DNA from 2 places in the Pseudomonas sp. P2S-1 genome. Region 1 is predicted to be linked to the other one. Evidence: predicted binding sites of a transcription regulator. Region 1 holds the regulator's gene; the other holds the start of a gene.
What was found. The regulator sigma-54, encoded in region 1, starts transcription at its own class of promoters, with help from an activator protein. The targets are predictions, from matches to a motif close to ANTGGCATNNANNTTGCTNT.
Positions count from the first base shown of each region.

Region 2: AC2CQI_RS23120 (circularly permuted type 2 ATP-grasp protein) is a predicted target of sigma-54. The motif match lies at 2,482-2,501, and genes of this name have one in related genera.

Region 1 is NZ_CM170068.1:5,699,372-5,710,996, forward strand. It holds gene AC2CQI_RS25580 (class II fumarate hydratase) at 1-1,189, shown strand, start outside; gene AC2CQI_RS25585 (tetratricopeptide repeat protein) at 1,220-1,681, shown strand; gene AC2CQI_RS25590 (superoxide dismutase) at 1,681-2,292, shown strand; gene AC2CQI_RS25595 (ZIP family metal transporter) at 2,304-3,197, shown strand; gene AC2CQI_RS25600 (hypothetical protein) at 3,596-3,787, shown strand; gene AC2CQI_RS25605 (HPr family phosphocarrier protein) at 3,833-4,105, opposite strand; gene rapZ (RNase adapter RapZ) at 4,126-4,980, opposite strand; gene ptsN (PTS IIA-like nitrogen regulatory protein PtsN) at 4,983-5,447, opposite strand; gene hpf (ribosome hibernation-promoting factor, HPF/YfiA family) at 5,460-5,768, opposite strand; gene AC2CQI_RS25625 (RNA polymerase factor sigma-54) at 5,850-7,343, opposite strand; gene lptB (LPS export ABC transporter ATP-binding protein) at 7,519-8,244, opposite strand; gene lptA (lipopolysaccharide transport periplasmic protein LptA) at 8,244-8,768, opposite strand; gene lptC (LPS export ABC transporter periplasmic protein LptC) at 8,755-9,327, opposite strand; gene AC2CQI_RS25645 (KdsC family phosphatase) at 9,336-9,857, opposite strand; gene AC2CQI_RS25650 (KpsF/GutQ family sugar-phosphate isomerase) at 9,857-10,831, opposite strand; gene AC2CQI_RS25655 (ATP-binding cassette domain-containing protein) at 11,122-11,625, shown strand, end outside.
Region 2 is NZ_CM170068.1:5,152,639-5,164,263, reverse strand. It holds gene AC2CQI_RS23120 (circularly permuted type 2 ATP-grasp protein) at 1-2,449, opposite strand, end outside; gene AC2CQI_RS23115 (YgiQ family radical SAM protein) at 2,693-4,999, opposite strand; gene dnaB (replicative DNA helicase) at 5,106-6,503, opposite strand; gene rplI (50S ribosomal protein L9) at 6,614-7,060, opposite strand; gene AC2CQI_RS23100 (hypothetical protein) at 7,082-7,978, opposite strand; gene rpsR (30S ribosomal protein S18) at 8,015-8,245, opposite strand; gene rpsF (30S ribosomal protein S6) at 8,274-8,699, opposite strand; gene rlmB (23S rRNA (guanosine(2251)-2'-O)-methyltransferase RlmB) at 9,054-9,800, opposite strand; gene rnr (ribonuclease R) at 9,797-11,625, opposite strand, start outside.

The DNA of each region.
Region 1 (11,625 bases):
GCAGGTCACCCCGGCCCAGGGCCAGGCCATCGTCGCGGCGGTGGAGCAACTGCTGGCCGGTGACTTCATGCAGCACTTCCCGGTGGATGTGTTCCAGACCGGTTCCGGCACCAGTTCCAACATGAACGCCAACGAGGTGATCGCCACCCTCGCCAGCCGCGTCGCCACCGACAAGGTCAATGCCAATGACCACGTCAACTGTGGCCAGAGCAGCAACGACATCATCCCCACCACCATCCACGTCAGTGCCGCCCTGGCCCTGCACGAGCAACTGCTGCCGGCGCTGAATCACCTGGTCAAGGTGATCGAGGCCAAGGCGGTAGAGGTGCATCCGTTCGTCAAGACCGGCCGTACCCACCTGATGGATGCCATGCCGGTGCGCATGAGCCAGGTCCTCGGTGGCTGGGCGCAACAGATCAAGGCCAGCATCGCGCACCTGCAGAACACCCTGCCGGCCCTGCAGGCCCTGGCCCAGGGCGGTACTGCGGTGGGTACCGGGATCAACGCCCACCCGCAATTCTCCGCGCTGTTCGCCAAACAGCTGAGCGGCCTGACCCAGGTCGACTTCGTGCCGGGCGAGAACCTGTTTGCCCTGATCGGCTCGCAGGACACTGCGGTTGCCGTGTCCGGCCAGCTCAAGGCCACCGCCGTGGCGCTGATGAAGATCGCCAACGACCTGCGCTGGATGAACTCCGGTCCGCTGGCCGGCCTCGGTGAAATCGAGCTGGAAGGCCTGCAGCCGGGCTCCTCGATCATGCCGGGCAAGGTCAACCCGGTGATTCCGGAAGCCACCGCCATGGTCGCCGCCCAGGTCATCGGCAACGACGCCACCATCGCCATCGCCGGCCAGTCGGGCAACTTCGAATTGAACGTGATGCTGCCGGTCATCGCTCGCAACCTGCTGGAAAGCATCGAGCTGATGGCCAACGCCAGCCGCCTGCTGGCCGACAAGGCCATCGCCAGCTTCAAGGTCAACGAGCCGAAGCTCAAGGAAGCCCTGGCGCGCAACCCGATCCTGGTCACCGCGCTGAACCCGATCATCGGTTACCAGAAGGCTGCCGAGATCGCCAAGACCGCCTACAAGCAGGGCCGCCCGATCATCGACGTCGCCCTGGAACACACCGAGCTGTCGCGTTCCCAGCTGGAAGTCCTGCTGGATCCGGAGAAGCTCACCGCCGGCGGTATCTGATACCGCCGCCTACCGCTTTGGAGGTTCGCCATGCAGCACTGGAAACGTACCACCGAGATTGCCAACCGCCTGTTCAACCAGGGCGACCTGGTCGATGCCCGCGAGTTGTACCTGCAGGCCCTGGCCCTGGCCCAGGTGCTGTTCGAGCGCTGGCATGACGCCGACGAAGCGGTAGCCGCCTGTGTGATTTCCCATCACAACCTGGCCGACCTCCACCTGCGCCTCAAGCAGCCCCAGGAAAGCGCCGAGTATCTCTGCGCGATCCACCAGCGGCTGCTCACGGCCAGCCAGGACCAGCGCCTGCCCGAGTCCTTGCGCCAGGCGGCGTTGCGCCAGAGTGGCAAGACCTACACCGAACTCTTGAGCTTCATCAGCGAGTACGGCCAATACCCGCGCACCGAGCGCCTGCTGTACCGGCAGGAGCCGCAACCCGGTGTGCTGGCCGGCCATGACCCCGTGATCACCCAAGCCATCCAACAAGGAATTCACTGATGCCACATACCTTGCCTGCATTGCCTTACGCCTACGATGCGCTGGAACCGCACATCGATACCCAGACCATGCAGATCCACCACACCAAGCACCACCAGACCTACATCAACAACCTCAATGCCGCCGTCGAGGGCACCGAGTGGGCCGAATGGCCGGTAGAGAAGCTGGTGGCAGCGGTCAAGCAACTGCCGCAGAACCTGCAGGCGGCGGTGATCAACCAGGGCGGCGGCCACGCCAACCACACCCTGTTCTGGACCGTCATGTCGCCAACCGGCGGCGGCGTGCCACAAGGTTCGGTGGCCAAGGCCATCGATGAGCAACTGGGTGGCTTCGAGGCCTTCAAGGACGCCTTTACCAAGGCGGCGCTGACCCGTTTCGGCAGCGGCTGGGCCTGGCTGAGCGTGACCCCGGAGAAAAAAGTCGTGGTGGAAAGCAGCGGCAACCAGGACAGCCCGCTGATGAACGGCAATACGCCGATCCTCGGCCTGGACGTCTGGGAGCACGCCTACTACCTGCTGTACCAGAACCGTCGCCCGGAATACATCAACGCGTTCTACAACGTCGTCGACTGGGCTGAAGTCGAGCGGCGCTACCTTGCCGCCGTGGCGTGAGTGACAAGCGAATGCGCTCGGATGTCTTGTCCGTAAGTAGCGTGCGCTTGTTTCGCCTGGCGCTGGGCACCCTGTTGCTGCTGGTGGGCACCGCCTTGCTGGTGGCCCAGGGCATCGCCTGGCTCGACCTGGAACCGCGGATGATGCGGGCGCTGGAGGGCGGGGCGCTGTGTGCCCTCGGTACGGCGCTTGGCGCGGTGCCAGTGCTGGTGATCCGCAGCATGCCGGTGGCGCTGGCCGATACTCTGCTCGGGTTCGGTGCTGGCGTGATGCTGGCGGCCACCGCGTTCTCGTTGATCATCCCGGGGCTGGATGCCGCGCAGGCGGTGGGCTTCGGCAAGTGGGGCGCGGGTGGCCTGGTCAGCTTCGGCTTGCTGTTCGGTGCGTTGTGCCTGTTCCTGGTGGATCGCCAGGTCTCCGGTGCTTCGCCCGAGGCGCTGGTGGCATCCGGAACCCAGCCGGTGATCCCGGCGCGGATCTGGATCTTCGTCATTGCGATCATTGCCCACAACATTCCGGAGGGGATGGCCATTGGTGTGTCTGCCGGCGGCGGCATGCCGGATGCGGACAGCCTGGCGATGGGCATTGCCCTGCAGGACGTGCCGGAAGGCCTGGTGATTGCCCTGGTACTGGCGGGCGCCGGGATGGCGCGCTTCAAGGCGTTCCTGATCGGCGCGGCGTCGGGCCTGGTGGAGCCGGCGGCAGCGCTGGTGTGTGCCTGGCTGGTGAATGTGGCGGAGCTGCTGTTGCCGCTAGGGCTGGCCTTCGCGGCCGGGGCCATGCTGCTGGTGGTGACCCAGGAAATCATTCCCGAGTCCCGGGCCAATGGGCATCATCGATTGGCCAGCCTGGGGTTGTGCGTCGGGTTCTGCCTGATGATGGTGATGGATACCGCGCTGTCGTGATGGCGCGGTACCGCCCTTTTCAAAGGCTGTGAAGATCCTGTGGGAGCTGGCTTGCCAGCGATGAGCATGGGTATCTACACATCTCTCGTTCGGGTTCAGATTTTGGGCTTGCGCTGGATCTGTAGGAGCGTGGCTTGCCCGCGAAGGGCCACGCTCCTACAAATCCGCCGCAAGCCCAGAGATACCTATGCAGCGATGAGGCCGGCAATGACAGCACCGTTGTCAGGTCCGGCCAATCGCTGGCAAGCCAGCTCCCACAGTGTCCGCGTGGTGCTTTGGAATTTTCCTACCTCAGTTTTCCTGGGGTAGGACAAATAAGAGGAAGTCAGCGGCTTGTTCCATCCTATACAAAGGCACAGGATTCCCTGTCTGTAGCGCCAGCGAGTAGGGTGTTGTTGATGGAAGAGAATCTATTCAACCGTCTTGTTGAAAGCACGATCGAGATGGATAGGATTCACAGGGAAGAGCTTGTGTATTCCCGAAAACTCGCGGTCGACCCTGCCCTTGTAGGAGCTGGCTTGTCGGACCGCCGCACCGCTGCGATGGAGCGCGAAGCGGTCCCGAAATCATCCAGCGAGAATCTGCCATGAAAAAGCCCGCCTAATGGCGGGCTTTTTCATTGAAGGGTGGCGACTTCACTCACCCTCATCAAAGCGATTATTGATCAACTCCACCAACGCCTGAATCGCATCATTGTCCTGCTCGCCTTCCGCAAACAGGTGCACCGTCGTCCCTTTGCCCGCAGCCAGCATCATCACCGCCATGATGCTCTTGCCGTCGACCAGCTTGTCCGGCGCGCGTCCAACCTTGACCGCGCAGGGAAACTTGCCCGCCACGCCGACGAACTTGGCAGCCGCACGGGCATGCAGCCCCAGCTTGTTGATGATCTCGATTTCAATGGCGGGCATCGCGGGTGGGATCCTGTGGACTAGAGGTCGCGGTGGCGGACCTGGACGTTCTTCAATATGGGTTGCAGCAACTGGCCCAGGCGTTCGGTCAGGTAGACCGAACGATGGTGACCGCCCGTGCAGCCAATGGCAATGGTGACGTAGGCGCGATTGCTGGCAGCGAAGCGCGGCAACCATTTCAGCAGGTAGGACGAGATGTCCTGGAACATCTCTTCCACATCCGGCTGCGCAGCGAGGTATTCGATGACCGGCGCGTCCAGCCCGGAGTGCTCGCGCAGCTCAGGCTTCCAGTACGGATTCGGCAGGCAGCGCACGTCGAACACCACGTCGGCATCCACCGGCATGCCCCGCTTGAAACCGAAGGACTCCACCAGGAAGGCGGTCCCGGGTTCCGGCTGGTTGAGCAGGCGCAGCTTGATCGAATCACGCAGCTGATACAGGTTCAGGCTGGTGGTGTCGATCTTCAGGTCGGCCAGGTCGGCGATGGGGCCGAGCAGCTCGCTTTCGACCCGGATCGCTTCGCCGAGGGAGCGGTCCTGATTGGTCAGCGGGTGACGCCGGCGGGTCTCGGAAAAACGCTTGAGCAGGGTGTCTTCGTCGGCGTCCAGGTACAGCACGTCGCACTGGATATGCCGGGAGCGGGCCTCTTCGAGCAACTCGGGGAAGCGGCTCAGGTGGCTCGGCAGGTTGCGCGCGTCGATCGAGACCGCCACCCGCGGTTGCAGCAATTCGGTGTTGATCAGCGCGCTTTCCGCCAGTTGCGGAAGCAGACCGGCGGGGAGGTTGTCGATACAGTAGAAACCATTGTCTTCCAGGACATCGAGGGCGGTGCTTTTGCCGGATCCGGAACGGCCGCTGACAATGATCAGGCGCATGCTCAGGTCTCGTTCTGTGCGTCCAGGACAACCTGGTACAGGGCGGCACTGCTGTCGGCAGCCCGCAGCCTGTCGCGAACGTCCTTGCGGTCAAGCATGCTGGCAATCTGGCGCAGCAGCTCCAGGTGCGCATCGGTGGCGGCTTCCGGGACCAGCAGGACGAACAGCAGGTCGACCGGGGCGCCGTCGATGGCGTCGAAATCGATGGGGGCATCCAGGTGCAGCAGGGCGCTGACCGGGCTTGCGCAGCCCTTGAGGCGGCAGTGAGGAATGGCGATGCCGTTGCCGAAACCCGTGGAGCCGAGTTTTTCCCGGGCAATCAGGCTTTCGAACACTTCCTGTTTTTCCAGGCCGGGAACGTCCGTCCCGATCAGGTAGGCGATCTGTTCAAGTACGCGCTTTTTACTGCCGCCCGGCACGTTCACGAGGGAACGGCCGGGGGTCAGGATGGATTCAAGTCGGATCATGGATGAGGGGGATCAGCGGGCCGCTGCGCCTTGCAGCAGGCTTTGCTGTTTTTCCTTGTGTTTTTTCAGTTGGCGGTCGAGCTTGTCGGTCAAGGAGTCGATGGCGGCATACATGTCGGCGTCTTCGGCATTCGCCACCACCTCACCACCGGGGATCTGCAGGGTCGCCTCCACTTTCTGCTGGAGTTTCTCGACCTTCATGATGACCTGGACGTTGGTGATGCGATCGAAATGACCCTCCAGGCGCTTGAGCTTCTGCTCGACGTATTCACGAAGCGGAGGAGTGACTTCTACATGTTGTCCACTGATGTTGACTTGCATACTGCTTCTCCTTTATTGCCGTGCATAAAGAGGCAGGTGTTGCGCCTGCCACTGAATTGCGATGGCACATCTCAGGGAATGTCACATCAATCGCTTGCGTTCACTCGAAGGTGCAATGCCGAGGGACTCGCGGTACTTGGCGACGGTGCGACGTGCTACCTGGATGCCTTGTGCCTCCAGTAAACCAGCGATCTTGCTGTCACTCAATGGCTTTTTCTGATTTTCCGCAGCAACCAGTTTCTTGATGATCGCGCGAATGGCGGTGGAGGAGCATTCCCCCCCTTCGGAAGTGCTGACGTGGCTGGAGAAGAAGTACTTCAGCTCGTAGATTCCGCGAGGTGTGTGCATGTATTTCTGCGTGGTCACCCGGGAAATGGTCGACTCGTGCATGCCCACCGCTTCGGCGATGTCGTGCAGGACCAGCGGCTTCATGGCCTCGTCGCCATGGTCGAGGAAACCGCGCTGGTGCTCGACGATCTGGGTCGCCACCTTCATCAGGGTTTCATTGCGGCTTTGAAGGCTCTTGATGAACCAGCGCGCTTCCTGCAACTGGTTACGCATGAAGGTGTTGTCGGCGCTGGTGTCGGCGCGGCGGACGAAGCCGGCGTACTGCGGATTGACCCGCAGGCGTGGCACGGCTTCCTGGTTCAGCTCGACCAGCCAGCGCTCGTTGTCCTTGCGCACGATCACATCGGGCACCACGTACTCCGGCTCGCTGGATTCGATCTGCGAGCCAGGGCGCGGGTTGAGGCTCTGGACCAGTTCGATGACCTGGCGCAGTTCATCTTCCTTGAGCTTCATACGGCGCATCAGCTGGCTGTAGTCGCGGCTGCCGAGCAGGTCGATGTAGTCGCTGACCAGACGCTGCGCTTCGGTCATCCACGGCGTATTGCCAGGCAACTGGCGCAGTTGCAGCAACAGGCATTCGCCGAGGTTGCGTGCGCCGATGCCCGCGGGCTCGAACTGCTGGATGCGGTGCAGGACGGCTTCGATCTCGTCCAGTTCGATGTCCAGTTCGGGGTCGAAGGACTCGCAGATCTCTTCCAGGGTCTCGTCGAGATAGCCCTGGTTGTTGATGCAGTCGATCAGGGTGACGGCGATCAGCCGGTCGGTGTCCGACATCGGCGCCAGGTTGAGCTGCCAGAGCAGGTGGCTTTGCAGGCTCTCGCCGGCCGAAGTGCGGGTGGTGAAGTCCCACTCGTCGTCATCGTTGCTCGGCAGGCTGCTGGCGCTGGTCTGGTAGATGTCTTCCCAGGCGGTGTCGACTGGCAATTCGTTGGGGATGCGCTCGTTCCATTCGCCTTCCTCGAGGTTTTCCGCCGTCGGCGCGGATTGTTCGAAGCTGCTTTCCTGAGACTCGGCGACGGGCTTGCTCTCGGCGTTGTCGGCCATGGGGTCGCTGTTGTCGAAGTCGTCGCCGTCTTCCTGACGTTCGAGCATCGGATTGGACTCCAGGGCTTCCTGGATTTCCTGCTGCAGGTCCAGCGTGGAAAGCTGGAGCAGACGGATGGCCTGTTGCAACTGCGGGGTCATCGTCAGTTGCTGGCCCATTCTTAGGACGAGCGATGGTTTCATGGCTGGGGCTTTAGACCTTATTCGCCGGCGCGCATGCGCCATCTACTACACGGGCGCTGGGCGCCAATTTTAAGCAAGATATATGCCTGAAATTGTAGCGTTTGCCTAGAGCGCTGTAACAATTAAGCCGGGATAATGGCCTAATGCCAGCGCTCCGTCACTCCGGTATTGCGGCTTACAGGCGGAACTCGTGGCCGAGGTACACCTCTTTCACCAACTGGTTGGCCAGGATGGTTTCCGAGTCGCCTTCGGCGATCAGTTGGCCGTCGTTGACGATGTACGCGGTTTCGCAGATGTCCAGGGTTTCACGGACGTTGTGGTCGGTGATCAGGACGCCGATGCCCTTGGCCTTCAGATGATGGATGATCTGCTTGATGTCGCCGACCGAGATCGGGTCGACACCGGCGAAGGGTTCGTCGAGCAGGATGAACTTGGGCGCGGTGGCCAGGGCGCGGGCGATTTCAACGCGGCGGCGTTCACCACCGGACAGGCTCATGCCGAGGTTGTCGCGGATATGGCTGATGTGGAATTCCTGCAGGAGGCTTTCCAGCTCCTTGCGCCGGCCGTCGCTGTCCAGGTCCTTGCGGGTTTCCAGGATCGCCATGATGTTGTTGGCTACCGACAGCTTGCGGAAGATCGAGGCTTCCTGGGGCAGGTAGCCGATACCGGCACGGGCGCGGCCGTGCATCGGCTGGTTGCTGACATCCAGGTCGTCGATCAGCACGCGGCCCTGGTCCGCCTGGACCAGGCCGACGATCATGTAAAAGCAGGTGGTCTTGCCGGCGCCGTTGGGGCCGAGCAGGCCGACGATCTGCCCGCTGTCGATCGACAGGCTGACATCGCGCACGACTTGCCGGCTCTTGTAGCTCTTGGCCAGGTGCTGGGCTTTGAGGGTCGCCATTACTCGCCCTTCTTCTTCGGCTGGATCACCATGTCGATACGCTGGCGTGGCGTGGTGACGCCCGGTGCGCGACCGGCGGTAGCGACCTGAGTCTGGGTGTTGTAGACGATCTTCTCGCCTTCGGTGGTGTTGCCTTCGTTCACTACCTTGGCGTCATCGGTGAGGATGATGGTGTCTTTCTGGGCCTGGTACTGGATCTGCTTGGCCCAGCCTTGCATCTTGTCCGGCTTGGCGGCGGACTGCTGCTGCTCGAAGTAGGCGCGGGTACCCACCGACGTGACCACGTCGATATCGCCGTTGGCGGCGCGGGTCAGGGTCACGGTGTTGCCGGTGATCTTCATCGAACCTTGGGTGATGATCACGTCACCGGTGTAGGTGGCGATGCCTTTCTTGTCGTCCAGCTGGGCGTTGTCCGCCTGGATCCGGATAGGCTGCTCGCGATCGTTCGGCAGAGCCCAGGCGCTCGCGCTTCCCAGTGCCGCGCTCAGGCTGAGCAAATAGGGGAGGGTTTTAACGAGCCTCATACTGTCCTCTTACGTTGGACAGCAGGTCCATCCTGCCGTCTTTCAAATACGCTTTCATTCCCTTGCCCGTAGTCACGCCACCGGCGCCGTCGATTCTAACGTCTTGCTCGGTTTGCGCATATTGCTTCTGCGGGAATACCGTCATGCGGCTGGAGGTAATGATGGTGGTGCGATCCTTGTCGTCGGTGCGGGCGACCCGCACCGAATCGATCAGTTCCACCTCGGTACCGTCCGGATTGACTTCGCCGCGCTCGCTCTGCACGTGCCAGGGATACGCGGTGCCGCGATACATCTGCAGGTCCGGCTTGGTCAGCAGGGTGACCTCGCTGGCCTTGAGGTGCTCGACCTTGTCCGCAGTCATTTCATATTGCAGCTTGCCATCGGGCAGGAACTGCACACTGTGGGCATTGATCGCATAGTAGTCGATGGCACTTTCGTCGACCTGCGCCGCAGGCTGGTCGAGGAAGCGCTCGGGCACGATGTTCCAGTAGCCGATCGCCCCGAAAATCAGGGCGATCACGCCGAACAGCGCGATATTGCGGATCTTCTTGCTGAACATGACGTGCTCTACAGATAGTGGGCGTTTGCTGCTTCCAGGTTGCCCTGGGCTTGCAGGATCAGTTCGCAGAATTCACGGGCCGCGCCTTCGCCGCCGCGGGCCTGGGTCACGCCATGGGCATGCTGGCGGACGAACGCGGCAGCATTGGCGACCGCCATGCCCAGGCCGACCCGGCGGATTACCGGCAGGTCGGGCAGGTCATCGCCCAGGTAGGCGACTTCTTCATAGCTTAGGCCGAGCTGGGCGAGCAGTTCGTCCAGCACCACCAGCTTGTCTTCACGACCCTGGTACAGGTGCGGGATACCGAGGTTCTTCGCCCGGCGCTCGACCACCGGGGTCTTGCGCCCGCTGATGATTGCCGTGGTCACCCCGGAGTTCATCAGCATCTTGATGCCCTGGCCGTCGAGGGTGTTGAAGGTCTTGAACTCGCTGCCGTCCTCGAGGAAGTACAGGCGCCCGTCGGTGAGCACGCCGTCCACATCGAAAACCGCCAGCTTGATCGCTTTGCCGCGTTGCAACAGGGTATTCATCACATCACTCCGGCGCGCAGCAGATCGTGCATGTTCAAGGCGCCGACCGGACGGTCGGCCTTGTCGACGACGACCAGCGCGCTGATCTTGTGGTCTTCCATGATTTTCAGGGCCTCGGCGGCGAGCATTTCGGCGCGGGCGGTCTTGCCGTGCACGGTCATGACCTCTTCGATCAGGGTCTTGTGCACGTCGATGTTGCGGTCCAGGCTGCGGCGCAGGTCACCGTCGGTGAAGATCCCGGCCAGGCTGCCGTCGGCCTCGGCGACCACGGTCATGCCCAGGCCCTTGCGCGACATTTCCAGCAGTGCATCCTTGAGCAGGGTGCCGCGGGTCACTTGCGGCAGCTCGTCGCCGGCGTGCATCACGTTCTCCACCTTGAGCAGCAGACGGCGGCCGAGGGCACCGCCCGGGTGCGAGAAGGCGAAGTCTTCGGCAGTGAAACCGCGCGCTTCGAGCAGGGCGATGGCCAGGGCGTCGCCCAGCACCAGCGCGGCGGTGGTAGAGGAGGTCGGGGCCAGGTTCAGCGGGCAGGCTTCCTGGGCCACGCGGGCGTCCAGGTTGACTTCGGCGGCCTTGGCCAGCGGCGACTCAGGGTTGCCGGTCAGGCTGACGAGCTTGATGCCCAGGCGCTTGATCAACGGCAGCAGGGTGACGATTTCGGCGGTGGAACCAGAGTTGGACAGGGCCAGGATGATGTCGTCCCGGGTGATCATGCCCATGTCGCCGTGGCTGGCCTCGGCGGGGTGGACGAAGAACGCCGGGGTCCCGGTGCTGGCCAGGGTGGCGGCGATCTTGTTGCCGATGTGCCCGGATTTGCCCATGCCTACCACGACAACGCGGCCCTTGCTGCCCAGGATCAGTTCGCACGCCTTAACGAAATCGGCGTCGATATGGGCCAGCAGGCCTTCTACCGCTTCGATTTCGAGGCGGATGGTGCGCTGTGCGGATTGGATCAGGTCGGAAGATTGGCTCATGTCGGAAATCGGGTTGCCTGATGAAAAGGTCGCGATTATAGCGGTAATGCGCGAAAGCCTCACCTGCGGATTGGTCGCGGGCTGGCTGTTTGAGCGTTTTGTGCCATCGCGGTTCCCTTGGAGGATGTCATGAAAATGCCTGTACGAGGCCTGAACAGGCAGTGCGATGGCCTTGGGAAGCCCTTGCCAGCGGTGCTATAGTTCGCCACCAGTTCGGCCTGCTCGATACTTGCGTGCCTCCATGAAGGGGGCGTGCGTCTGAGGACAAGGCTGCATCGCAAGGAGTCTAGATGAGCGTGGATAACGCCTACGCGGTCGAGTTGAAGGGCGTGACCTTCAAGCGCGGCTCGCGCAGCATCTTCAATAATGTCGATATACGCATTCCCAAGGGCAAGGTCACCGGCATCATGGGGCCGTCCGGATGCGGCAAGACCACGCTGTTGCGCCTGATGGGCGCGCAGTTGCGGCCGGCCAGCGGCGAAGTCTGGGTGGCCGGGCAGAACCTGCCGGCGCTGTCGCGCAGCGACCTGTTCGACGCGCGCAAACAGATGGGCGTGCTGTTCCAGAGTGGCGCGCTGTTCACCGACCTCGATGTGTTCGAGAACGTCGCTTTCCCGCTGCGCGTCCATACCCAGCTTTCCGAAGAAATGATTCGTGACATTGTTCTGATGAAGCTCCAGGCCGTTGGCCTGCGCGGCGCCATCGAACTGATGCCGGATGAGCTGTCCGGTGGCATGAAGCGCCGCGTGGCGCTGGCCCGGGCGATCGCCCTGGACCCGCAGATCCTCATGTAC
Region 2 (11,625 bases), 550 kb from region 1:
GCTGGCTGATATCGACATGGGCGAAATGGCGCAGGGCCAGGCGCTCGGCGGCGGCTTCGGCGCCCGAGGCGATCCGTTCGAGCATCGCGGCCAGCCCCTCCAGCACCGCCTGCAGGCTGGCCTCGCCAAACAACGGGTCTTCCAGGCTGCGCAGGTCGAAACGCTTCAAGCGCTCGGCCAGCTCGCTCAGCTCGGCCTCCGCCGGGCTGCGCAGGCGCTCCAGCGAACGCAATAGCGAGCGCAACTGGAACAGCACGCCGTGGGGGTTCTGCTCGTCCAGCAGCAGCAGGTCCAATGCCGGAACCAGTTGCGCCACCGCCAGGTAACGGGAGCGGTAGGTGATGCTGCTGTTGGCCAGTTCCAGCAGCCATTCCAGACCGGCCTGGTCGGTCGCTGCCGGACCACGCAAGAAGCCGGCGAGGCTGCCGCTCAGGGCGTACAGGCGCTCGATCCGCCGCCCGGTCAGGAGGAAGCGCCAGCCTTCGTCGCGGGTCATGTCGTCCAGCGCAAAACCCGACAGCGCCGCCATCGACAGGATCAGGCGGTTGAGGAAATCCAGCAGTTCGGTGAAGTCGGCGGAGAGGTCGTCAAGGCGCTGGGCCTCCCGTTGCAGCTCGCTCAGCGCCTGCCAGTTCTCCCGCGACAGCTTGCCCCGCACCTGCCCCGCCGCCCATTGCAGGCGCTGCAGGTTGGCGCGCAGGCTGAAGCCCCAGTTCGGGTCGAGCAGGGCTGTGCGCAAGCGGGTGTCGAGGGTCCCCTCCTCGGGCAGCAGTTCGAGCTGTTCGGCCAGTTGCACCGCCGCCTCCAGCGCTTGCGGTGAGTCGCCGTCGAGGTAACGCCCAAGCAGGATCCGCAGCAGCCGGGCACTGGCATCGCAGCGCTCGCAATAGCGGCCGAACCAGAACAGGTTTTCCACCACCCGCGAGGGCAAGTAGGGATCCGCACGCACCAGGTCGGCCACACCAAGACTGCGACTGACCTGCCACTGTTCGCCCCGGGCCGGGCGTTCGCCCAGGACCCAGGTGTCCTTGCTGGCGCCGCCGCGCTGCATCGAGACCACTTCAGCATCGGCCTGCGCCGCCACCCGGGTCAGGCCGCCCGGCAGGACCCGCCAACCCTCGGCGTCGGCCACGGCGTAGACGCGCATGCCCACCGGACGATCCTCCAGGCCAGCGCCCTGCCAGACCGGCGCCTGGGACAGTTGCGCCAGTTCCTGGGCGACATAGGCGTAAGGACGCGCCCGCAGGCGTTCGGCCAGGGCCTGGCGCTGGGCCGCGTCCAGATCCCGCCCCAGCAGTGGCTGGAAGCTTTGCGAGGGGAAGGCGGGCTTGAACAGCAGGTCCGGCATCTTCTCCAGGGCCTGCTCCAGCGCCGCCGGCTCGCCGCACCACCAACTGGCGATGGACGGCAGGATCAGTTCTTCACCCAGCAGGCGCTGGCTGATCCCCGGCAGGAAGCCCGGCAGTCCGGGTGACTCCAGCACACCGCTGCCCAGGGCATTGGCCACCAGCACGCGGCCCTGGCGCACCGCGTCTAGCAGGCCGGGCACGCCGAGAGCGGAGTCGGTACGCAGTTCCAGGGGATCGCAGAAATCGTCGTCGAGCCGACGCAGGATCGCGTGGACCCGGCGCAAGCCGCTGAGGGTCTTGAGGTAGACGGTGCCATCGCGCACGGTCAGGTCGCTGCCTTCGACCAGTGGATAACCCAGCTGGCGGGCGAGGAAGAGATGTTCGAACCAGCTTTCGTTGAAGCGGCCCGGGGTCAGGAGTACCACCAGGGGTGTTTCCCGTCCGCAAGGAGCCTGGCGTGCCAGGGTCTGTTGCAGGGTGCGGAAGAAGCCGGCCAGATGCTGCACGTGCAGGTCGCGGTACAGCTCGGGGAAGGCCCGGGAAACCACGGTGCGGTTTTCCAGGGCGTAGCCGGCGCCGGAGGGGGCCTGGGTGCGGTCGGCGGTGACCCACCAGCGTCCGTCGGGACCGCGGGCCAGGTCGGCGGCGTAGATATGCAGCCAGGTCTGCCCGGGGACCTCGATGCCCTGGCAGGGCCAGAGGAAGTTGTTGTGGCCAAAGACCAGCTCGGCGGGCAGCAAACCCTCGGCGATCAGTTGCTGCGGCCCGTAGATATCCGCGAGTACGCCATTGAGCACCTGCGCACGCTGGGCGATGCCCCGAGCCAGTTCGTCCCATTCGGCGGCGGGGATGACCTGGGGCAGCAGGTCCAGTTCCCAAGGGCGGTCGGCGCCGTCCGGGTCGGCGTAGATGTTGTAGGTGACGCCGTTTTCCCGCAGTTGCCGGTTGAGCAGGGACTGGCGCTGGGTCAGTTGCTGCGTGCCGCTGCGTTGCAGGTGGGCGAGCAGCTCCTGCCAGTGCGGACGCACGCTGCCGTCGACGGCCAGCATTTCATGCCAGGTCGCGGGGCTTGGGGTCAGGGCATCCAGCAGGTCGGGCATCGGGGCGCTCACAGGGGAGTTGTGGGCGGGATGCGGCAAGAGTTATGCCAGTGGCTTTTCCGGTGTCTGGTCTGGCCTCATCGCTGGCAAGCCAGCTCCCACAGGGTTCCATGCCAGCCACAAAATGCGGGCCCGGCGCGATCCTTGTGGGTGCTGGCTTGCCAGCGATGAGGCTCTCGGCACCTTGCACCGGATAGGTGCAATGAGGGGCTTCATGACGGGGCGCTGGCCCCGTCATGGGGCTTAGCGCGGCAGGACCGGCTGACGCTTGGTCTTGCCCTTGCCGCCTTTGCCACCTTTGGCCGCATCCTTGCGCGCCTTGGCCGCTTCCTGGTTGCGGGCGAACGCGGCGGCCTTGGCCTCTTCGCGCTTGTCCCACGGCTTGGCGCCATCGCTGGCACGCGGCGGCAGGCCGGTGTGCTGGGTGAGGATCTTCTGTTCCTTGCCCACCTTGTGGCTGCCCGCCGGGGTGGAGTTCTTGCGTCGGGCACTCTGGTAGCTGTCGGTCGCCGGCTGGTGCGCCGGGATCAACTGGTGCTTGCCCGAGCCGATCAGGTCGGCACGGCCCATGCGCTCCAGGGCCTCGCGCAGCATCGGCCAGCCCTTCGGATCGTGATAACGCAGGAAGGCCTTGTGCAGGCGGCGCTGCTCCTCGCTCTTGACGATGGTCACGCCTTCGCTCTTGTAGGTGACCTTGCGCAGCGGGTTCTTGCCCGAGTGGTACATGGCGGTGGCCGAGGCCATCGGCGACGGGTAGAACGCCTGCACCTGGTCGGCACGGAAGCCGTTGCCCTTGAGCCACAGCGCCAGGTTCATCATGTCTTCGTCGGTGGTGCCCGGGTGCGCGGCGATGAAGTACGGGATCAGGTACTGCTCCTTGCCCGCCTCCTTCGAGTACTTCTCGAACATGCGCTTGAAGCGGTCGTAGCTGCCGATACCAGGCTTCATCATCTGGTTCAGCGGGCCTTCCTCGGTGTGCTCCGGGGCGATCTTCAGGTAGCCACCAACGTGGTGGGTGACCAGCTCGCGCACGTATTCCGGCGACTCCACGGCGAGGTCGTAGCGCAGGCCCGAGGCGATCAGGATCTTCTTCACCCCCGGCAGGGCGCGGGCGCTGCGGTACAGCTTGATCAGCGACGAGTGGTCGGTGTTCAGGTTCGGGCAGATCCCCGGGAACACGCAGGACGGCTTGCGGCAGTGAGTCTCGATCTCGGTGCTCTTGCAGGCGATCCGGTACATGTTGGCGGTCGGGCCGCCAAGGTCGGAGATCACCCCGGTAAAGCCCGGGACCTTGTCGCGGATCTCTTCGATCTCACGAATGATCGACTCGTGGGACCGGTTCTGGATGATCCGCCCTTCGTGCTCGGTGATGGAGCAGAAGGTGCAGCCACCGAAGCAGCCACGCATGATGTTCACCGAGAAACGGATCATTTCATACGCCGGGATACGCTCCTTGCCGTAGGCCGGGTGCGGGATCCGCGCGTAGGGCATGCCGAACACGTAGTCCATTTCCTCGGTGGTCATCGGAATGGGCGGCGGGTTGAACCAGACGTCGACTTCGCCGTGCTTCTGCACCATGGCCCGGGCGTTGCCGGGGTTGGTTTCCAGGTGCAGCACGCGGTTGGCGTGGGCGTAGAGCACCGCGTCGTTGCGCACCTTCTCGAAGGAAGGCAGGCGGATCACGCTCTTTTCGCGGGTCATGCGCGGGCTGTCGAGCAGTTGCACGACCTTCGGCTCGTTCGGGTCCTCTACGTTGCCCTTCTCCTGCTCGATGGCGCAGGCCTGGGTGTCCTGGGTGTTGACGTAGGGGTTGATGATCTTGTCGACCTTGCCCGGACGGTCGATACGGGTCGAGTCGATCTCGTACCAGCCCTGCGGGGTGTCACGGCGGATGAACGCGGTGCCGCGGATGTCGGTGATCTGCTCGATGCGCTCGCCGGCCGACAGGCGCTGAGCGATATCGACCACGGCGCGCTCGGCGTTGCCGTACAGCAGGATGTCGGCGCAGGCGTCGATCAGGATCGAGTGGCGGACCTTGTCCTGCCAGTAGTCGTAGTGCGCGATACGGCGCAGCGAGGCCTCGATGCCGCCGAGGACGATCGGCACGTGCTTGTAGGCTTCCTTGCAGCGCTGGCTGTAGACCAGGCTGGCGCGGTCAGGGCGCTTGCCGGCCAGGCCGCCCGGGGTGTAGGCGTCGTCGGAACGGATCTTCTTGTCCGCGGTGTAGCGGTTGATCATCGAGTCCATGTTGCCGGCGGCGACGCCGAAGAACAGGTTGGGCTCGCCGAGCTTCATGAAGTCGTCTTTCGACTGCCAGTTGGGCTGGGCGATGATCCCGACGCGGAAGCCCTGGGCTTCCAGCAGACGGCCGATGATCGCCATGCCGAACGACGGATGGTCGACGTAGGCGTCGCCGGTCACGATGATGATGTCGCAGGAATCCCAGCCGAGCTGATCCATCTCCTCCCTGCTCATCGGCAGGAACGGCGCTGGCCCGAAGCATTCGGCCCAGTACTTGGGATAGTCGAAGAGTGGTTTGGCTGCTTGCATGTCAGTGACCGGTTTTTTTGGAAGGCGGGAAAATCACGGGCGCGGAGAATAGCACAAAAATTGACCAATTCCGACGCTGAAGGTCGGAATTGGTCAGGCGACGCTCTTACTCGTCGTCGTCGAAGTTGTAGCTGCCCGGGGCGAGGTTCTCGAAGCGGGTGTACTTGCCGATGAAGGCCAGGCGGATAAAGCCGATCGGACCGTTCCGCTGCTTGCCGATGATGATCTCGGCGATGCCCTTGTGCTCGGTCTCGGGGTGATACACCTCGTCACGGTAGACGAACATGATCACGTCGGCGTCCTGCTCGATCGCTCCGGATTCCCGCAAGTCGGAGTTCACCGGGCGCTTGTTGGGCCGTTGCTCCAGGGAGCGGTTGAGCTGCGACAGGGCGATGACCGGGCAGTTGAATTCCTTGGCCAGGGCCTTGAGGGACCGGGAGATCTCGGAAATCTCGTTGGTCCGGTTGTCGCCGCTGGAACCGGGGATCTGCATCAGCTGCAGGTAGTCGATCATGATCATGGCGATATCGCCATGCTCGCGAACAAGGCGACGGGTCCGCGCACGCATTTCCGACGGGCTGATGCCGGCGGTATCGTCGATGAACAGCTTGCGGTCGTTGAGCAGGTTGACCGCCGAGGTCAGCCGCGGCCAGTCGTCGTCGTCCAGTTGGCCGGAACGCACCTTGGTCTGGTCGATGCGGCCGAGGGACGAGAGCATACGCATGATCAGCGATTCGCCTGGCATCTCCAGGGAGTACACCAGCACCGCCTTGTCGCTGCGCAGCACGGCGTTTTCCACCAGGTTCATGGCGAAGGTAGTCTTGCCCATCGACGGACGGCCGGCGACGATGATCAGGTCGGCCGGCTGCAGGCCGCTGGTCTTCTCGTCGAGGTCGGTGTAGCCGGTGGACAGGCCGGTGATCTCGCTGTCGGAGTTGAACAGCGTGTCGATGCGGTCGATGGCCTTGGTCAGCAGTTCGTTGACGCCCACCGGGCCGCCGGTCTTCGGACGCGCCTCGGCGATCTGGAAGATCTGCCGCTCGGCTTCGTCGAGGATCTCTTCGGCGTTGCGCCCTTGCGGGTTGAAGGCGCTGTCGGCGATGTCGTTGCTGATGCTGATCAGTTGGCGCAGGGTCGAGCGCTCGCGAATGATCTGCGCATAGGCCTTGATGTTGGCCACCGACGGGGTGTTCTTCGCCAGCTCGCCGAGGTAGCCGAGGCCGCCGACCTGGGTGCTCAGGCCTTCCTTGTCCAGTTGCTCGTGCAGGGTGACCACGTCGAACGGGACGTTCTGATCCACCAGCTTGTGGATGGCGCGGAAGATCAGGCGGTGGTCATGCCGGTAGAAGTCGCCATCGGAGACTTGATCGAGCACGCGCTCCCAGGCGTTGTTGTCCAGCATCAGGCCACCGAGCACGGCCTGTTCGGCCTCGATGGAATGCGGCGGCACCTTCAGCGCGGCGGTTTGCAGATCATATTGCTCTGGGGCGGTTATCTCGTTCATGGCCACCTGGAAATCTGGGGGGTGAAAAAGACAAAGGGCACGACCTGCAATGCAGGATCGTGCCCGATGTTAACCGGCTGCTCCCGAAGGAACCAGCCGATCGATACAGCTTAGGCTGCTACGACGACCACGCGTACGGTGGCTTCGACGTCGCTGTGCAGGTGCACGGCTACGTCGTATTCGCCAACCTGACGGATGGTGCCGTTCGGCAGACGAACTTCAGCCTTGGCCACTTCAACGCCGGAGGCGGTCAGGGCGTCAGCGATGTCGTGGGTGCCGATCGAACCGAACAGTTTGCCTTCATCGCCCGCGGTAGCGGTGATGGTGACTTCCAGTTCAGCCAGTTGGGCTGCACGGCTTTCAGCCGAAGTTTTCTTGTCGGCAGCTGCTTTTTCCAGCTCGGCGCGACGCTCTTCGAACGCAGCCAGGTTGGCAGCGTTAGCGACGGTGGCCTTGCCGAATGGCAGCAGGAAGTTACGACCGTAACCAGCCTTGACTTTAACTTTGTCGCCCAGGTTGCCCAGGTTGGCGACTTTTTCCAGCAGGATCAGTTCCATTTGGTATAAACCTCTTAACTTTTAACCTTCACCGTTCGCGGAGCCGTTACCGGCGTCCTTGGACGCCCCGCGTCCGCGAAAATCAATCAGGCTGTCGACAATGGCCAGGACCACGAGCAACGGATAAATCAGCTGCATGAACAGCAGCAGCGTTACGTACAACCCGACCAGCCAGAACTTCGCCAGTCGCTTCTGCGCCACCAGGCCGTGAATCACGGCCAGTCCGGCGAAGACCAGCGGCACGGTGCACAGCGGTGTCAGCATGCCCAGCTGGGTACCGAAATTCGGACCCACCAGCATCAACACCAGCAGCACCAGCGCCGCCGCCAGCGGCAGTCTTACGGCTCGAAACTCGATGCCGAAGCCTCCCGGGTTATACAAGGCTGCCTGCCAGTAGCGACCCAACATCAGGGCCATCACACTGACCGCTTGCAGCAAGGCCGCAATCAGGCCGGTAAGCACCGGTGCGATCAGCCCTTCGAGTCGGCCCCGCTCTTCTACCGACAGTTGTTGGTAGATCCCGTCGAGCATCTGCGGAAGGATCTTGGCGATCTCTTGCGCGAGGGTGTCGATCGGTTCGCGGAACACCGAACCCAGAACGGCGCCATACACCAGGCCCAGGGCGATGCTGGACAACAGCACCCGGTTCCAGGACTGCCCGGCGCGCAACAGCGCTGCCAGACCCAGCGTCCCCAGCAACACCATCAAGGTGCGCGGCTCGCCGAAGTACCACCAGGCCAACGCCGGCAGTACAGCCCAGGCAAGAACGCCGGAGGCGTCCTTGAAACCGCGCCGCAGGAACACCAGGCTCCCGGCGGCGGCACTCAACCAGAACAGCAGCGGCAATGCCGCACAACCCACCACTACCAGAGTGGCCTGCACGCGACCGCGCATGATGAAATCAGCCAGGGCCCGCATGCACTTTATCCTTTGCTACTTGTCGACGACCCGGTCTCAGCGGCCGTGGCTGTCGGTGTAGGGCAGCAGGGCCAGGAAGCGGGCGCGCTTGATAGCGGTAGCCAGCTGACGCTGATAACGAGCTTTGGTACCAGTGATACGGCTTGGAACGATCTTGCCGGTTTCGGATACGTAAGCTTTCAGGGTGTTGAGATCTTTGTAATCGATCTCTTTCACGTCTTCAGCAGTGAAGCGGCAGAATTTACGACGACGGAAGAAACGTGCCATGTAATAGGCTCCTCAAAAGATCCGTGGATTACTCGTCAGCGTTATCGCTGTTGTCGCTGTCATTGCTGTCGTCGCCTTCGGCGCTGTCAGCATGCTCAGGACGGTCACGACGCTCACGGCGCTCGCTGCGGTTTTCTTCAGCCTTGAGCATCTCGGACTGGCCGGTAACGGCTTCGTCGCGACGGATGACCAGGTTACGGATCACGGCATCGTTGTAGCGGAAGTTGTCTTCCAGCTCGGCCAGGGCCTTGCCGGTGCACTCAACGTTCAGCATCACGTAGTGAGCCTTGTGAACATTGTTGATTGCGTAGGCCAGTTGACGACGGCCCCAGTCTTCCAGACGGTGGATCTTGCCGCCGTCTTCTTCGATCAGCTTGGTGTAACGCTCAACCATGCCGCCGACTTGCTCGCTCTGGTCCGGGTGAACCAGGAAGATGATTTCGTAATGACGCATGAATGCTCCTTACGGGTTGTAGTCTGCCGACAATGCGGTCAGACAAGGAGTGAATGACACTGTATGTCTTGTCCTGAACCAGGCACGCATGCCCGGGACAAGGCGCGCAATTGTAGAGAAGCGCGGTGGGACAAGCAAGGTGATTGGTGAAATATTGAGCAAACCCCTGTAGGAGCTGGCTTGCCTGCGATGGAGTGCGAAGCGCTCCTGAAACCATCCAGCACGAGCTGCCGGTGGATGAGGTTCTGGATTCACAGGGCCTGCAAGACCCGGTGCATCCAGAAAGGCAGGAGTGGCAGGTTTGGGGCCGCTTTGCGGCCCATCGCAGGCAAGCCAGCTCCTACAGGGGGCGTACTATTTGGGAATGGAACGCTGCCGCACAACCTCGAACAGACAAACCCCTGTAGCCACCGAGACGTTCAGGCTGCTGACGCTCCCCGCCATCGGCAATTTCACCAGGAAATCGCAGTGTTCGCGGGTCAGGCGGCGCATGCCCTTGCCTTCGGCGCCCATGACCAGCACGGTCGGCCCGGTCATGTCCTGCTGGTACAGCTCCTGCTCGGCTTCGCCGGCAGTACCGACCACCCACAGGCCACGCTGCTGCAGCTTTTCCAGGGTCCGCGACAGGTTGGTCACGGCCACCAGAGGGATGACCTCGGCGGCGCCGCAGGCGACTTTACGCACCGCAGCGGTGAGGGTCGCCGACTTGTCCTTGGGCACGATCACCGCCAGCGCACCCGCCGCATCGGCGGTACGCAGGCAGGCCCCGAGGTTGTGCGGGTCGGTGACGCCATCCAGAACCAGCAGCAGCGGAACCTTTTCGGTGCGCTCCAGCAGTTCTTCGAGCATCGCCTCGCCCCACACCTGGCTCGGGCTGACTTCGGCCACCACGCCTTGGTGCACGCCTTCGACCCAGGCGTCCATTTCGCGACGCTCAGCCTGGCCGACGCTGACCCGGTATTCCGCCGCCAGCGCCAGCAGCGCCTGCAGGCGCGGCTCGCTACGGCCTTCCGACAGCCAGATCTGCTTAACCCGCTTCGGGTGAAAGCGCAACAGGGCTTCCACGGCATGCACGCCGTAGATCTTTTCCAACTGACTCATGACTTGCCTTTCGGTTTACGCGAAGTGGAACCGGACTTGGGCGGCCCCTTGCGGTGTTTGGTCTTCTCCGGCTTGCCCGACGAGGACTTGCCCGCCGGCTTGCCGCTGGCGTGGGCGTGCCGTGCTTCGGAAAGCAGGGCTTTCTTCATTTCCCGGCTCTTGCGCACTTCGGCGTTGTTCGTCGCGGCGTGGGAGGAGAAATAGGCTTCGGAGGTTTCGTCCTTCTTGCTGCGACGAGCCGGACGCTCTTCCTTGGCCGGAGCCGCTGCAGGCTCTGCAGCCTTGCCCTTGCCCTTGGCATTCGGGCCGACGCCGATCTTCGCAGCGGTCGCCGCTGCTGGCTCGGCCGAACGCTGCTTGCGCCCGATCGGTGCCTTGAGGGCGTTCTCGGACATTTCGAAGTCGATCTTGCGCTGTTCCAGGTCGACGCGCATCACCCGCACTTCGACGGTGTCGCCCAGGCGGAAGCTGCGCCCGGTGCGCTCGCCGGTCAGGCGGTGGTGCACCGGGTCGAAGTGGTAGTAGTCACCCGGCAGCGCGCTGACATGGACCATGCCCTCGACATAGATGTCGGTCAGCTCGACGAACAGGCCGAAGCCGGTCACCGCGGTGATCACACCCGGGAAGGATTCGCCGACGCGGTCCTTCATGTACTCGCACTTGAGCCAGTTGACCACGTCGCGGGTCGCCTCGTCGGCGCGCCGCTCGCTCATCGAGCACTGTTCGCCCAGTTGCTCAAGAGTGTTCTCGTCGTACGGGTAGATCCGCGCCTTGGGAATGCTCATCGCCCCGGCGCGCTTGACGTGCGGGGTTTCCTGGCGGGAAAGGATCACGCTGCGAATGGCGCGGTGCACCAGCAGGTCCGGGTAACGGCGGATCGGCGAGGTGAAGTGGGTGTACGCCTCGTAGTTCAGGCCGAAGTGGCCATTGTTCTCGGCGCTGTACACCGCCTGGCTCAGGGAGCGCAGCATCACGGTCTGGATCAGGTGGAAGTCCGGGCGCCCGGCGATGCTCGCCAGCAGGGCCTGGTAATCCTTCGGCGACGGGTCCTTGCCCTTGTGCAGCGACAGGCCCAGCTCGCCGAGGAAGGCACGGAGTTTTTCCAGGCGCTCCGGCGGCGGACCGTCGTGGACCCGGTACAAGGCCGGAACCTCATGCTTCTTGAGGAATTCGGCAGTGGCGACGTTGGCCGCCAGCATGCATTCCTCGATCAGCTTGTGCGCGTCGTTGCGCACGGTCGGGCGGATTTCCGCGATCTTGCGCTCGGCGCCGAAGATGATGCGGGTTTCCTGGGTCTCGAAGTCGATCGCGCCACGGGTGTGACGGGCATCGAGCAGCACCTTGTACAGCGCATAGAGCTGTTTCAGGTGCGGCAGCACTTCGCTGTATTCCTCGCGCAGGGCACGGCCTTCGCGGGTGCGGGCGTGCTCGAGCATGCTGCTGACCTTGTTGTAGGTCAGGCGCGCGTGGGAGTGGATCACCGCTTCGTAGAACTGGTAGTCGACCATCTGGCCGGACTTGTTCATGGTCATTTCGCAGACCATGGCCAGGCGATCGACGTGCGGGTTCAGCGAGCACAGGCCGTTGGACAGCTCCTCCGGCAGCATCGGGATCACCCGCTCGGGGAAGTACACCGAGTTGCCGCGGACCTGGGCTTCGGCGTCCAGCGCCGAACCGAGACGGACATAGCTGGAAACGTCGGCGATGGCCACGTACAGGCGCCAGCCACCGGAGAACAGGCGCAGCTTGCCGAGGCTTTCGCAGTAGACGGCGTCGTCGAAGTCGCGGGCGTCTTCACCGTCGATGGTGACGAACGGCAGGTGGC